Regions from separate parts of the Cellulosimicrobium sp. 4261 genome, predicted to be linked through region 2. Evidence: riboswitches for the same ligand, from Rfam matches in the RefSeq annotation. Region 2 holds a riboswitch; the other holds the start of a gene.

The links. Region 2 has a riboswitch for FMN ahead of ribD (bifunctional diaminohydroxyphosphoribosylaminopyrimidine deaminase/5-amino-6-(5-phosphoribosylamino)uracil reductase RibD). Riboswitches for the same ligand answer to the same signal wherever they lie in the genome.
Region 1: another riboswitch for FMN. It lies ahead of pnuC (nicotinamide riboside transporter PnuC); the one in region 2 lies ahead of ribD (bifunctional diaminohydroxyphosphoribosylaminopyrimidine deaminase/5-amino-6-(5-phosphoribosylamino)uracil reductase RibD).

The regions. Positions count from the first base shown of each region.
Region 1 is NZ_JBEPOQ010000004.1:43,842-51,536, forward strand. Features, by position in the region: gene ABIE39_RS06535 (polynucleotide kinase-phosphatase) at 1-1,656, opposite strand, end outside; gene ABIE39_RS06540 (3' terminal RNA ribose 2'-O-methyltransferase Hen1) at 1,653-3,224, opposite strand; gene ABIE39_RS06545 (MOSC domain-containing protein) at 3,415-3,876, opposite strand; gene ABIE39_RS06550 (TetR/AcrR family transcriptional regulator) at 3,961-4,719, shown strand; FMN riboswitch at 4,827-4,950, shown strand; gene pnuC (nicotinamide riboside transporter PnuC) at 5,101-5,811, shown strand; gene ABIE39_RS06560 (acyl-CoA dehydrogenase family protein) at 5,975-7,216, shown strand; gene ABIE39_RS06565 (acetyl-CoA C-acyltransferase) at 7,332-7,695, shown strand, end outside.
Region 2 is NZ_JBEPOQ010000002.1:308,385-316,079, forward strand. Features, by position in the region: gene ABIE39_RS03675 (DEAD/DEAH box helicase) at 1-213, shown strand, start outside; gene ABIE39_RS03680 (PH domain-containing protein) at 343-825, opposite strand; gene hisG (ATP phosphoribosyltransferase) at 872-1,726, opposite strand; gene ABIE39_RS03690 (phosphoribosyl-ATP diphosphatase) at 1,836-2,099, opposite strand; gene ribH (6,7-dimethyl-8-ribityllumazine synthase) at 2,187-2,654, opposite strand; gene ribB (3,4-dihydroxy-2-butanone-4-phosphate synthase) at 2,651-4,072, opposite strand; gene ABIE39_RS03705 (riboflavin synthase) at 4,069-4,692, opposite strand; gene ribD (bifunctional diaminohydroxyphosphoribosylaminopyrimidine deaminase/5-amino-6-(5-phosphoribosylamino)uracil reductase RibD) at 4,692-5,837, opposite strand; FMN riboswitch at 5,994-6,119, opposite strand; gene rpe (ribulose-phosphate 3-epimerase) at 6,398-7,066, opposite strand; gene ABIE39_RS03720 (GNAT family N-acetyltransferase) at 7,119-7,695, shown strand, end outside.

The DNA of each region.
Region 1 (7,695 bases), on a different contig from region 2:
CACGCGGTCGACGCCGTCGCGCGCGTACGCGGCGAACGCGCCGTCCGGGTGCTCGAGCAGGCCGGGCAGCGTCGAGGTCGCGACCGGGCTCATCGTCGGCGGCAGGTGGAGCAGCAGGCGCGGGTCCACGGCGAACCGGCTCATCACCTCGAGCGCCCCCGCCGCCTGCTCCTCGCTCACGGTCACGCGCCCGTGCGTCGCCGTCTCGACGCCGCGGCGGCCGAGCACGTCCGTGACGCTCAGCAGGTCGTCCGCGCGCGCGGGCGCTCCGTGGCCGGCCGCGCCGTCGGGCAGGAAGGGGCGCGCCGGCGCGTAGTACTCGCGTGCGGCCGGCACCTGCACGACCTCCTTCTCCGGGTAGCGCAGGGCGGACAGCTTCCCGCCGAAGACGCACCCGGTGTCGAGGCACATCGTGTTGTTGACCCACTCGGCCTCGGGGGTGGGCGTGTGCCCGTAGAGGACCGTGGCGCGGCCGCGGTAGTCGTCGGCCCACGGGTAGCGCACGGGCAGGCCGAACTCGTCGGTCTCGCCGGTCGTGTCGCCGTACAGCGCGAAGCTGCGCACGCGGCCCGACGCGCGGCCCTGGTAGGACTCCTTCAGCCCGGCGTGCGCGACCACGAGGCGGCCGTCGTCGAGCACGAGGTGGGACACGAGCTCGCGGCAGTACGACTCGACCTCGCGCCGGAACTCCTCCGGCTCCTCGGCGAGCTGCGCGAGCGTCGTCTCGAGGCCGTGGGAGACCGTGACGTCGCGCCCGCCGAGCGCCCGCACGAGCTTGTGCTCGTGGTTGCCCGGCACCGCGAGCGCGTGCCCCGCACGGACCATGCCCATCGCGAGCCGCAGCACCCCCGGGGAGTCGGGCCCGCGGTCGACGAGGTCGCCGAGGAAGATCGCGCGCCGGCCCTCGGGGTGCGCGGCGTCGACGGGCCGGCCGGCGTCGTCGCGCACGACGGCGTAGCCGAGCGCCCCGAGCAGCGTCACCAGCTCGTCGAGGCAGCCGTGCACGTCGCCGATCGCGTCGAACGGACCATGCTCGTCGCGACGGTCGGTGAGCAGGGGCGTGCGCACGATGCGCGCCGCCGCCACCTCGTCCGCCCCGCGCAGCACGTGCACGGTGCGGAAGCCCTCGCGCTGGAGGCTCTTCAGCGACGACCGCAGCGCCGCGCGCTGGCGCTTCACGACGTGCGCGCCGAACCCGCGGTCCGCCCGCGCCGCGTTCCGCTCCACGGCCACCTTCTCCGGCACGTCGAGGACGATCGCGACGGGCAGGACGTCGTGCGCGCGGGCGAGCGCGACGAGCGACACGCGGGCCTCGCGCTGCACGTTCGTCGCGTCGACGACGGTGAGCAGGTTCGCCTCCAGCCGCTTGGACACGATGGTCTCCAGGACCTCGAACGCCGCCCGCGTGGCCGCCTGGTCGTTCTCGTCGTTCGACACGAGCCCGCGGCACACGTCCGACGACACCGTCTCGTACGGCCCGAAGTGCTCGCGCGCGAAGGTCGACTTCCCCGAGCCGGACACGCCGACGAGCACCACGAGGCTGGACGCGGGCACCCGCAGCTCGCGCGTCGGGGTCGGGGTCGAGGTTGTGGTCGGGGCCGGGGTCGGCGTCGCGCCCGTGGTCGGGCTCGCGCTCTCGGTCGCCTGCCCGGTCATCGGGTCTCCTCCGTGGTCCGTGCCGCGGCCGGGGCCCGCGCGGCGTCGGGCGACGCCGCGTCCCCGACGAGGGTCAGCACCGCCATCTGGGTGGGCGCCCCGACGTCGGGGGCGAGGGGGCCGACGTCGCGCAGCTCGACCGCGTACCCGTAGCGCTCCCCCGCGGCGTCCGCCCACGCGCGCAGCTCCGCGCGCGTCCACTCGAACCGGTGGTCGGGATGGCGCACGAGCGCGCGCCCGGGCCCGTCCAGCAGGTTCGGGTAGTGGACGTTGTACTCGGCGTTCGGCGTCGTCACGACGACGGTCCGCGGCCGGGCGTGGCCCAGCACCGCGGCCGTGAGCGCGTCGAGGCGCGACGGGTCGACGTGCTCCACGACCTCCATGAGCACCGCGGCGTCGAACCCCGCCACCCGGTCGTCGACGTACGTGAGCGACGACTGCACGAGCCGCACCCGCTCGCGCTCCGCGTCGCTCGCCTCGTGCAGGCGCAGGCGCGCCGCCGCCCGCTCGAGCTCGCGCGCCGACACGTCGGTCCCGAGCACGCGCGTGAAGGTCCGGTCCGCGGCGAGGCGGCGCAGGAGCGCGCCTTCGCCGCACCCGAGGTCGACGACGGTCCGCGCCCCGGCGTCGTGCAGGGCGGCGAGCACCGCGTCGGCCCGCTGCCGCGCGAGCGGCGGCTCCGGCGTACCCTCGGCGTCGCCCGCCGTGACGGCGCCGGCCCGCGTCGGGGCGCCCTGCGGGCCGACGTCGGACGACGCGACGGCGCCGGCCGGCGTGCCGGCGGCGGGTGCGGCGTCCTCCTCGGGGACGTCCCCGTCGAGCGCGGCGAGACGCGCGGTGGCGTCCTCGACGTAGCGGCGCTGGTGCGCGAGGTAGCGGCGCAGGATCTGCGCACGCTCCGGGTGGTCCGCGAGCCAGCCGCCGCCCGCGCGCACGAGCTTGTCCACCTCGTCGGTCGAGACCCAGTAGTGCTTCGCGTCGTCGAGCACGGGCAGCAGCACGTAGAGCTGCGCGAGCGCGTCCGCGAGCCGACGGGTGCCGCGCAGGCGCAGGTCGACGTAGCGCGACGCGCCCCACGCCAGCACCGTCGGGTCGAGCGGCTCCGCCGTCGCCGTGACGCTCCAGCCCAGCGGCTCGAACAGCCGGCGCGCGAGGTCCGCACCGCCGCGGCACGGGAGGGACGGCAGGTGCACGTCGAGCGGGATCGGGGCGTCCGCGAGCGCCGGTCGTGCGTCGCACCGGCCGCTCATCGCCGTCGCGAACACCTTGCCGAGCGCGACCGCGACCATCGACGACGCGGCGTACGGGCGGTCGTTCACGTACTGCGCGAGCGCGAACGCGTCGCCGCCGCCGAACCGCTTGTTCCGCACGATCCCCACCGGGTCGACCTCGAGCAAGAGCGCGGCCTCGCACCGCTCCGCCGTCGCCTCGGGGTAGAAGACGTGCGCGCGGCCGACGGGAAGGTCGAACACCTGCGCCCGGTCCGGGTGCTTGTGCAGCAGGTAGCCGAGGTCGGTGGCGTCGTCGAGCGTCCCGGGGGACGCCGTCGCGGCGAGGGTCACGAGCATGGCCGCCATAGTGCCACCCGGCGGGGCACACGGCACCGGGTTTGTGGACGACCTCCGGGCCTGTGGACGGCCGTCGTCTCACCCGCCCCGGCCGTCGACGCGGGGGCCATCCCGGGTCTACCGTCGAAGCACGGGCGCCGCTGCCACGGCACGCGCCCGGCCACCGTCGGACCGGAGGCCGCCCCGGGGCTCACGCCCCGCCGGCGGCCGCCTCGTCCCACACCACGACGTCGCCGGCCCGGACCGTGCCGGACGACAGCAGACGGCACACGACGCCGCCCCGCGCGTGCATCGCGCGCATCGCGCCGGGCGCGATCCAGTCGTCGAGCAGCCGGCACGGCGCGGCGATCCGCAGCACCTGGAGCTCGACGTCCCCGATCCGCAGGAACGAGCCGGGCTTCGTGGGCAGGTCGCCGTGGGTGAGCGTGACATTGCGCCGCGTGAGACCGGGGTCGATCTCGTGCCCGAGGTCCGCGGAGGCGGCCGCGAGGTCGGTGAGCGTCTGGATCGTCACGTGCCGGTGCTTCGACCCGTGGTACCGGTCGCCGACGAGGCCCCTGCCCTCCTCGGCCTCGACCGACGCGACGACCCGCGTCGGCAGCCGACGGGCCTTCGCGACGTGGATCGCGTGCACGCGGGGCTGGTCCGGCATGGCACCAGCCTCGCACCCGGCGCCGCCGCCGGGCCACCGCCCCCGGGCCGGGCGAGCGCCGGGTACCGGTGTACCGTCCGGTGCATGACCGACGTCCGCAGCCGCACCCATGCCCAGGCCGTCGACGCAGCGATCGAGCTCTTCACCCGCAAGGGCTACGAGCAGACGACCGTCGAGGAGATCGCCGACGCCGCCCAGGTCAGCCGCGCCACCTTCTTCCGCCGTTACGGGTCCAAGGAGGACGTGGTCTTCGCGGACCACGAGCTCCTGCTCGACGAGGTCGTCGTCATGCTCGCCGCGACGCGGCCCGTGCCCGACGCCGAAGGTCACCTCACGCCCGACCCGACGGTCGACCCGTACCTCGAGGTGTGCCGCGCGGCGCGGCTGGTGTTCGACCACCACGTCGGGCAGCGCGAGACCTCCCTGGCCCGCTGGCAGCTCCTCCAGCAGGTGCCCGCCCTGCGCGACCGCGAGCTCGTCACGACCCACCGCTACGAGCGCGCGTTCACGGCGTACCTGCGCGACGCGCTCCCGCCGGACGAGCGTCGCTCGACGGCGTCCATCGCGTTCGCGGCGTCCGTCGTCGCGGTGCACAACGCGCTCCTGCGCCGGTGGCTGCGCTCCCCCGAGCAGGACCTGCGCCCCCAGCTCGAGGAGGCGTTCGCGGACCTGCGCCGCGCCGCCGTCGGCCGGTACGCCGCGCCGGACGGCGCCGCCCAGGAGCGCAGCGGGGACGGCGTGCCCGCGGCGCGCCGCGTCGTCGTGACCGTGGTGGACGCGGACGCGGACGCGCAGGACGTCGCGGACGACGTCGCGCGCGCCGTCCGCGACGCCCTGGCCTGACCCCTCCCGCCCCGCCCCGCCTTCCAGTCCGTGGGACGGTGCGGTGCGAGTCCCGTGCCCGGGGAATGCGCGAGTAGCATCGGCGGTTGCAGAACGCAGTACGCACGAACGTGCTCCGGGGTCGGTGCAATTCCGAGCCGGCGGTGACAGTCCGCGACCCGCGCCCACGCGCGGTTGACCTGGTGGAACTCCAGGACCGACGGTGACAGTCCGGATGGGAGGAAGCACGTGCGGCGCGGCCGTCCTCGGCCGGGCTCTCGCGAGCCCGCGCGACGGGGCGCGGTCTCGCCGTGGTGAGCGACGCCGTCGGGCCCTCGTCGCCCGGCCCCGCCGCCCGCCCTCACCCCGGAGCGCTCGTGCCCGGGAGGACGAGGACATCCGATGGACCTGATCCACGCGCTGTTCGACGCGCAGCTGACGATCGGCGGCCAGCACCTGCTGTGGCGCGAGATCGTGGGCAACGGGTTCGGCCTGGCGTCGGCGCTGGGCGGCATGCGGCGCAAGGTGTGGGCGTGGCCGGTGGGCATCGTCGGCAACCTGCTGCTGCTCACGGTGTTCCTCGGCGCGGTGTTCGCGACGCCCAACCCCGTCAACCTGCTCGGCCAGGCCGGTCGCCAGGTCATGTTCGTCGTGGTCTCGGTGTACGGGTGGGTGCAGTGGCGCAAGACCCAGGCGCGGCTCGGCGACGCCGACGCGGACAGCCACGGCGTCGCCGTCGTGCCGCGCTGGGCGTCGTGGCGCCAGCGCGCGTTCCTCGTCGTCGCGCTCGTGGGCGGCACGGCGCTGCTGACCCCCGTGTTCCGCGCGCTCGAGTCGTACGAGCCCGTCTGGGCCGACGCGTGGATCTTCATGGGCTCGCTGCTCGCGACGTACGGCATGGCGAAGGGCTGGGTCGAGTTCTGGCTCGTCTGGGTCGCCGTGGACATCGTGGGCGTGCCCCTGCTGATCTCGGCCGGCTTCTACGCGTCCGCGTTCATGTACGTGTTCTACGGCGCGTTCACGCTCGTCGGGTTCTTCGTGTGGTGGCGCGTCAACCGCCGCGCGGCCGCCGCAGCCGAGGCGGACGCGGCAGCGGCGGGCGCGCCCGCCTGACCCGCGACCTCCCTGACCAGCCACCTCGATACCCCGTCTCGATTGACTGAGACGGGGTATCGCTGCACTATGGGAGGGACCGCCGCCGACGCCGGGCCTGCACCCCGGGCAACCGCGTCGAGGACGGTCGACCGACCGCAGCCGCCCTCCCAGGGGAGCACCGATGCCCACCACCCCGATCATGCCCGGCGTCACCGAGCCCACCTACGACCTCGCGACCCCGCTCGACCTCGACTACGCCGGCGCGTTCGCCGACGCGACCGAGGAGGACCGCGCCCACCTGCAGCGCGTCCGGCAGTTCGTCCAGGACGAGGTGCTGCCCGTCATCGACGACTACTGGGAGCGTGCCGAGGTCCCGTTCGACCTCGTCAAGCGCATGGGCGAGCTCGACCTGCTGCGCGACGGTGTCGACGTCGACGGTCGTCCGCACGTGAGCCAGCTCGCGGCAGGCCTCGCCGCCATGGAGATGTCGCGCGGCGACGGCTCCGTCGCGACGATCTGCGGCGTCCAGGGCGGTCTCGCGCTGCGCAGCATCCAGATGCTCGGCTCCGACGAGCAGCGGGCGAAGTACGCCGAGCCGATGGCGCGCGGGGAGATCCTCGGTGCGTTCGCGCTCACCGAGCCCACCCACGGCTCGGACTCCGTCTCGCTCGAGACGACGGCGCGCAAGGAGACGCGCGACGGCGTCGAGGGCTACGTGCTGAACGGCGAGAAGAAGTGGATCGGCAACGGGTCGTCGGGCCACATCACGGTCGTGTGGGCGCGCCTCGTCGGCGACGACGGCGATGGTCAGGTCCACGGGTTCGTCGTGCCGCAGGACACCCCGGGCTACACGGGCACGACCATCACAGGCAAGGTGTCGCTCCGCGCGATCTGGCAGGCGCACGTCGTGCTCGACGACGTGTTCGTCCCCGCCGAGAACGCCCTGCCGGGCGCGCGGTCGTTCAAGGACACCTCGCGCGTGCTCTTCGCGACGCGCCTCGGGGTGGCGTGGGCCGCCGTCGGGCACGCGGTCGCGTGCTACGAGGCCGCGGTCGCGTACGCGAAGCAGCGCGTCCAGTTCGGGCGCCCGCTCGCCGCGAACCAGATGGTGCAGGAGCGCCTCACCCGGATGCTCTCGACGATCACGCAGCTGCAGCTCCTCGTCGCGCAGATGACGCGGCTCGACGAGGCGGGGACGCTCACCGGCCCGCAGGCGTCGCTCGCGAAGTACACGTGCACCCGCGGGGCGCGCGAGGTCGCGGCGAGCGCGCGCGACCTGCTCGGCGGCAACGGGATCCTGCTCCAGAACCGCGTCGCGCGGCACTTCGCCGACATCGAGGCCCTGCACACCTACGAGGGCACCGAGTCGGTCCAGGCGCTCATCGTCGGGCGCGACATCACGGGCGTCTCCGCGTTCGTCTGACGGTCCCGAGGGCGCACGCCCTCCCTCCGCTCCCCGGCGCCGCTCGCCCCTCCTCGCGGCGCCGGGGCTCCTTCCTGTTCGCCCCGTCTCCTCGCCCTCCCCGGATCGGAGTCCCATGAGCACCGACGCCAGACCCCTGCCCGACGCCGCCGCCGTCACCCCCGAGGACGAGGTCACCCCGGTCCTCCTGCACGGCGCGCGCACCCCCTTCGCGCGCTTCCGCGGCGCGCTCGCCTCGCTCTCGGCGGCCGAGCTCGGCGCGCACGCGATCCGCGGCGCGCTCGCAGCCTCGGGCGTCGCGCCGGAGCAGGTCGACACGGTGATCGTCGGGCAGGTCGTGCAGGCGGGCGCCAAGCAGGGCCCCGCGCGCCAGGCCGCGATCCTCGCGGGCCTCGGCTGGGACGTGCCCACCGTGACGATCAACAAGCTGTGCCTCTCGGGCCTCACCGCGATCATCGACGCGGCCCGGCTGGTCCGTA
Region 2 (7,695 bases):
ACCGCACCGCTCGACGCGGTCACCATGGACCGCATCTCGCGGGCCCGGGTCGCGGGCAAGGCGCTGCGCATCCGTCTCGACGAGGGCGCGCCCGCGTCCCGCGGCCCGCGGGCCGGCCACGGGCCGTCGGGTCGTCGTGACGAGCGTCGTGACCGCTTCGACCGTGCCGACGACCGGGGCGAGCGCAAGCCGCGCCACCGCGCCGCGTTCTGACCCGCACCTGCCGGCGGTAGACCCGCCCGCGCACGACGACGGCCCCCGGATCTCCACGATCCGGGGGCCGTCGTCGTCGGTGCGGGGGTGCCCGAGGCGGGCACGGGAGCCGCGCGCCTGCGGCGGTCCTTACTCGCGGGCCTCGCCGTGCGCCTGGACCAGGGCGGCGAGGCGACGCGACTCCGCCTCGCCGCGGGCGCCGTCGGCCCGTTGGATGCCCATGACGGCGAGCGTCGACCCGTCCGCGAGGTCGAGGCGCACCCAGGCGTCGCCCGAGCCGAACCGCACCGACACGATCTGCGGCCACGCGAGGCGGCGCGTGTAGATGACGTTGCGCACCCGCAGGCCCTCGCGCGTCGGGACCGCGTGCACGCCGCCCAGGCGCCACAGCAGCCACGCCGCGAACAGCGCGAACGCCGCGATCGACAGCCGGTTCACCCACGACGTGCCGAGCGGCCCCGTCGCGGACAGCCCCACCACGACGCACCCGCCGACGACGACCACGCCCGTCGCCCACGCCGACACCAGGCCGAACCTCGGCCGGAACGTGCGGTACGGGTCGTCGTCGCGGTCGCCCGGCAGGCCGGGGTCGGGGAACGGGTCGGTGCTCATGCCGCCACCGTCTCACACCCTCCGGCGGCCCACCGGGGACCAGGGCTCAGAGGCGCGAGGCGTGGATCCGGGTCACGAGGATCGCGCGCGCCCCGACGTCGTACAGGGCGTCCATGACCTGGTTCGTGCGGTCGCGGCGCACCATCGCGCGCACCGCCGCCCAGTCCCGGTCGTGCAGCGGGGACACCGTGGGCGACTCCAGGCCCGGCGTGATCGCGACCGCACGGTCCACGAGCGACACCGGCACGTCGTAGTCCATGAGGACGTACTCGTGCGCCGTCAGCACACCCTGCAGACGACGGGACAGCACCTCCACCCCCGCCGGGACGTCCTCCTCCGCAACCTTGCGCGGCCGGATCAGCACCGCCTCCGACACCAGGATCGGGTCGCCGAACACCTCCAGGCCCGCGCCCCGCAGCGTCGTACCCGTCGACACCACGTCCGCGACGACGTCCGCCACCCCGAGCTGCACCGCCGACTCGACCGCACCGTCCAGGTGCACCACCGTCGCGTCCACCCCGTGCGCCCGCAGGTGCCCCTCCACGAGGACCTCGTACGACGTCGCGACCCGCAGCCCCTGCACCTGCTCCAACGACGTGATCGTCCCCGCCGGAGCCGCGTACCGGAACGTCGACCCCCCGAACCCGAGCTGCATGTGCTCCACCGCGTCCGCGCCCGAGTCCAGCAGCAGGTCCCGCCCCGTCACCCCGACGTCGACCGTGCCCGACCCCACGTACACCGCGATGTCGCGCGGGCGCAGGAAGAAGAACTCGGCGTCGTTGTCCGGGTCCGCCAGCACCAGCTCGCGCGGGTCACGACGCTGGCGGTACCCCGCCTCGCGCAGCATCTCGACGGCGGGCTCGGACAGGGACCCCTTGTTGGGGACGGCGATACGCAGCATGACAGGACCTTCGTTCAGGGGATCGGGCAGGAAGAGGGGAACAGCAGGGACGAGCGAGGGGCGAGCGGCGCTCGCGGCCGGGAGCGGGGACGCTCACCGGCGCGGCCGCTCACAGATGCTCGTACACGTCCTGCAGGCTCAGACCCTTCGCCAGCATGAGGACCTGCAGGTGGTAGAGGAGCTGGGAGATCTCCTCCGCCGTCTTCACGTCGCCCTCGTACTCGGCGGCCATCCACACCTCGGCGGCCTCCTCGACCACCTTCTTCCCGATCGCGTGCACGCCGGCGTCCAGCTCCGCGACCGTGCCGGAACCGGCAGGTCGCGTCGTGGCCTTCTCGGACAGCTCCGCGAACAGGGACTCGAACGTCTTCACGCGCTCCAGGGTATCCGCCACCCGGACCCGGCCGGGGCGTGTCCGCCCAGCGGGCACACCCCGACCGTTCGCGTCACAGGTCACAGGTCACAGGTCGCGCAACGCCACGACCGTCGCGACCGCCGCCTCCGCCGCCTCCGCACCCTTGTCCTCGCGCGACCCCTCCAGACCCGCCCGGTCCAGCGCCTGCTGCTCGTCGTCGCACGTCAGCACACCGAACCCCACCGGCACGCCCGTGCGCACGCTCACGTCCGTCAGACCCGACGTCGCCGCCTGGCACACGTACTCGAAGTGCGGCGTCCCCCCACGGATCACCACCCCCAGCGCCACCACCGCGTCCGCACCGTGCTCCACCGCACGCGCCGCCGCCACCGGCAGCTCGAACGACCCCGGCACCCGCACCACGCTCACGTGCGACACGTTCGCTGCCGCCAACGCCCGGCGCGCCCCCGCCAGCAACCCGTCCATCACCTCCGTGTGCCAGCTCGCCGCGACCACCGTCACCCGCAGCCCCGACCCGTCCACGCTCAACCTCGGCGCACCCGCCCCGCTCATCCCTCGTCCTCCTTCGTCTCCTCGGCACCGGACCCGTCGCCCGGCCCTCCCACGGCAGTCCCGTCCGGGACCGCCACCGTGTCCAGCAGATGACCCATCGCCACCTTCTTCGTCACCAGGTACGCCCGGTTGTGCTCCCCGTGACCCACCTCGATCCGCTCCGCACCCACCACCTCGATGCCCGACGCCACCAGACCCGTCACCTTCGCCGGGTTGTTCGTCAGCAACCGCACCCGCGACAACCCCAGGTCCGCCAGGATCGCCGCCGCCGCCCCGTACTCCCGCCGGTCCACCGGCCACCCCAGCTCCAGGTTCGCCTGCACCGTGTCCAGACCCGCGTCCTGCAGCTCGTACGCACCGATCTTCGCCAGCAACCCGATGCCGCGCCCCTCGTGCCCCCGCAGGTACACCACCGCACCGCCCTCCGCCGCGACCCGCACCATCGCGGCCTCCAGCTGCGGACCGCAGTCGCACCGCAACGACCCGAACGCGTCCCCCGTCAAGCACTCCGAGTGCACCCGCACCACCGGCACCCCCTCCGGCCCGACGGCGCTCGCGGCCTGCGCGCCCGCGTCACCACGGTCCGACGCGCGAGCCGGACCCACCGCGGGAACCAGCGCCACGTGCTCCGCCCCCGTGCGCAGGTCCCGATACCCCACCACCCGGAACCGGCCGTGCGCCGTCGGGAGCTCTGCCGAGGCGGTGCGGTGCACCCGCCGCGCCAACGCCTCTCGATCCGGCACCTCCGCGGCCACCGCAGGCGCCGGGTCGTGCACCCGCCGCCACGCCACCAGGTCCGCGATCGTGATGAGCACCAACCCGTCACGCTCCGCCAGCGCCGCCGCGTCCCCCAGACGCATCATCGTCCCGTCGTCGTGCACCAGCTCCGCGATCCCGCCGACCTCGCCCATCCCCGCCAGGCGCACCAGGTCCACCGCCGCCTCCGTGTGCCCCGCACGGTGCAGCACACCCCCCGGCACCGCCCGCAACGGCAGCACGTGCCCCGGCCGGATCAGGTCCACCGGACCCGACGCCGGGTCCGCGAGCACCCGCAACGTCCGCGCCCGGTCCTCCGCCGAGATCCCTGTCGTCACCCCCGTCGCCGCGTCCACCGTCACCGTGTACGCCGTGCGCCGCGGGTCCTGGCTGTGCGGCACCATCAACGGCAGCTCCAACGCGTCCGCCCGCGCCGCCGGCATCGGCGCACACAGGTACCCCGACGAGTGCCGGATCGTCCACGCCACCCACTCCGCCGACACCCCCTGCGCCGCGAACACCACGTCCGCCTCGTTCTCCCGGTCCGGCGAGTCCGCCACCAGCACCGGACGCCCCGCCCGGATCGCCGCCAGCGCCTCCTCCACCGACCCCAGCCGCACGCCCTCCGGCACGGCGGCGCTCGCGGACCCCGCGCCCGTCACGACGCGCTCCCGGGGACCACGCCCGACACGAGCAGCCGCTCGACGTACTTCGCCAGCACGTCGACCTCCAGGTTCACGCGGTCCCCCGGGACCAGGCCCCGGAGGACCGTCGCCTCGAGAGTCGTCGGGATGAGGGATACGCCGAACGTGTCGTCGTCCACGTGCGTCACCGTCAACGACACCCCGCTCACCGCGATCGAACCCTTCTCCGCCACGTACCGGGTCAGACCCGCAGGGGCGGAGAACACCAGGTCGTCCCAGCGCTCCCCCGGCGCGCGGCTCACGAGCGCGCCCACACCGTCCACGTGCCCCTGCACCACGTGACCACCCAGCCGCGCGTCCGCCCGGACGGCCCGCTCCAGGTTCACCGGCGACCCCGCGACGAGGTCACCCAGCGCCGTGCGCCGCAGCGACTCCGGCATGACGTCCGCCGTGAACGACCCGTCGCCCCCGAGGCTCGTGACCGTCAGGCACACCCCGTTCACCGCGATCGAGTCGCCCAGGCCTGCGTCCGACACGGCCAGCGGCCCCTCGACCGTCAGCACCGCGTCCTCCCCCTCGCCGCCCGGGAACCCGATACCCCGGACCCTCCCGATCTCCTCCACGATCCCCGTGAACATCAACCCACCCGTCCTTCCACGCTCTTCCTGGACACCACCAGCGCGTCGTCCCCGACGCGCCTCACCTCCACCGTGCGGAACCGGTGCGCGTCGGCGATCGTCGCCACGCCCAGCCCGTCCACCGCCCGTCGACCGCTCCCCAGCAGCACCGGGGCCACGTACGCGTGCAGCTCGTCCACCGCACCCGCGGCCAGGAACGCCGTCGCCAGCGTCGGACCGCCCTCCACCAGCACGTGCCGCACCTCCCGCTCCGCGAGCCTCTCCAGCACCTCACCGACGTCCCGCGTCAGCACGTGCACCAGCTCGCCGCCCGCCGCGCGCACCCGCGCCGTCGGCGGGATCCCCCGCAGCCCGACCACCACCCGCATCGGCTGGTGCTCCGCCAGACGCACGGCGCTCACGGGGTTCTGCGCTGCGGTGCGCGAGGAGTCGTGGGTGCGGACCCGCGCGGTGAGCGCCGGGTCGTCGGCCAGGAGCGTGCCCGTGCCGACGACGATCGCGTCGACCTCCGCGCGCACGCGGTGGGCGTGCTCGCGCGCCGCGGGCCCGGTGATCCACCGGCTCGTCCCGTCCTCGGCGGCGACGTAGCCGTCGAGCGTCGTGGCCGTCTTGAGCGTCACGTACGGCGTGCCGCGCCGGACGGCCGTGAGCCACACGCGCAGGAGCTCCTCACCCTCTGCGGCGCGCAGGCCGCGCACGACGCGCACCCCTGCGGCACGCAGCCGGTGCGCGCCGCCCGTGGCGACGGGGTTCGGGTCGTCGACGGCGAGCACGACCTCCGCCACGCCCGCCGCGACGAGCGCGTCGGCGCACGGGCCGGTACGACCGGTGTGGGCGCACGGCTCGAGCGTGACGACCGCCGTCGCGCCCGTGACGTCGACGCCGCGCGCCCGTGCGTCGGCGAGTGCCGCTGCCTCCGCGTGCGGCGTCCCTGCGCCCCGGTGCCACCCCTCGGCGAGCACGGGCCGCGGGTGCGGGTCGAGCGAGCCGGGGGGCGCGCCCTCAGCCACGGGTGCGCCGGCCGGTGGGCCCAGCAGGACGCACCCGACGCGGGGGTTCGGCCCGTGCGCCGGTCCTCGGGCAGCCAGCGCGAGCGCGCGCGCCATCGCGGCGTCGATCGTCAGGGTGCGGGGGTGCTCGCCCATCGTCCTCCTCCCGGGCACGGGCGCTCCGGGGTGAGGGCGGGCGGCGGGTCGAGCCACGAAGGCCCGACGGCGTCGCTCACCACGGCGAGGCCGCCACCTCGCGACGGGTGCACCGACGGGTCGCCGGAGCACCACGCGCCGAGGCGTGGCCGCGCCGCACGTGCTTCCTCCCATCCGGACTTTCACCGTCGGTCCTGGAGTTCCACCAGGTCAACCGCGCGTGGGCGCGGGTCGCGGACTGTCACCGCCGGCTCGGAATTGCACCGACCCCGGAGCACGTTCGTGCGTACTGCGTTCTGCAACCGCCGATGGTACTCCGGTATCCCCTGCGACAGGGAGGTCGGTGGTCCGTCGAGACGTCTGCGGCCCGAGGCGAGGGCGGCTTTCCCGACAGGTGAGCTCTCCCGAGCCGCGGGTCTCCCCGCGTCGACGCCCGGTCTTCGGTGCTGGTTGGTGAGTCTCACGCGGTCGGTGGGTGGAGGGATATGCGCTTGGCACACTATTTTTTCGGAGACAGAGAAGGGGCTCTCCCCGCGGAGAGCCCCTTCCTCGCTCCCGGATCAGTGGGCGTGCGCCGACGACTCCGCCAGCTCGCGCAGCGCCTGGATCTCCGCCGGCACGTTCTCTGCCCCGTACACCGCCGACCCGGCGACGAAGACGTTCGCCCCCGCGTCCGCAGCCCGCTCGATCGTCGTGCGCGACACTCCCCCGTCGACCTGGATCCACACGTCGAGGCCCGACTCGCTCACGGCCTCGCGCGCCCGCCGGATCTTGGGCAGCGTCCCCTCGATGAAGGACTGCCCGCCGAAGCCCGGCTCGACCGTCATGACGAGGATCATGTCCACCTCGGTCAGCAGGTCCAGGAAGGGCTCCACGGGCGTGGCAGGGCGCAGCGCGACCCCCGCGCGGGCTCCCAGGCGCCGGAGCTCGCGAGCGAGCCGCACAGGGGCAGCAGCGGCCTCGGCGTGGAACGTGACCGACGCCGCGCCCGCCTCCGCGTACGACGGCGCCCAGCGGTCCGGGTCCTCGATCATGAGGTGCGCGTCGATGGGGACGGGCGACACCTGCGCCAGGCGCTCGAACACCGGCAGCCCGAGCGTCAGGTTCGGCACGAAGTGGTTGTCCATGACGTCGACGTGCGCGTAGTCCGCCGTGGCGATCGCGTTCAGGTCGCGCTCGAGGTTCGCGAAGTCGGCGGACAGGATGCTCGGTGCGATGAGGGCTGCCATGCGCCCCAGCCTAGGGGCGCGGGCCGGCGCCCGGCGCTCGTACCCTCGTCGCGTGAGCGACCTCCCCTCCCCCGCCCCCGGTCCGATCCCCGCCGCGTTCCCCCTCGCGCCCGACCGACCCGTGCCCGTGCCCGCCGTGACGGTCCGCCCGGCGACGGTGCACGACCTGCCCCGCGTCGCCGAGATCGCCGCCCCGTTCGTCCGCGACACGTGCGTGACGTTCGAGGAGGAGGTCTGGGACGTCCCGGCGTGGCACCGCAAGCTCGACGACGTCGCTGCGCGCGGCCTGCCGTTCCTCGTCGCCGAGGTGGAGGGTCCGGCCGAACCGGGCTCCCCGCGCGGCACCGTCGTCGCGGGCTACGCGTACGCGTCCGCCTGGCGCCCCAAGCCCGCCTACCGGCACACCGCCGAGGACACGATCTACCTCGACCCGGCCCACGCCGGGCGCGGCGTCGGCACGGCGCTGCTCGCCGCGCTCCTGGAGGCGCTGGCCGCCGCGGGGGTCCGGCAGGTCGTCTCCGTCGTCGCCGACGTCCCCGAGGCCGCCGGGTCGCTCCCGCTGCACCGCCGCTTCGGCTTCGTCGAGGCGGGTGGCCTGACCGCCGTCGGGTTCAAGCACGGCCGCTGGG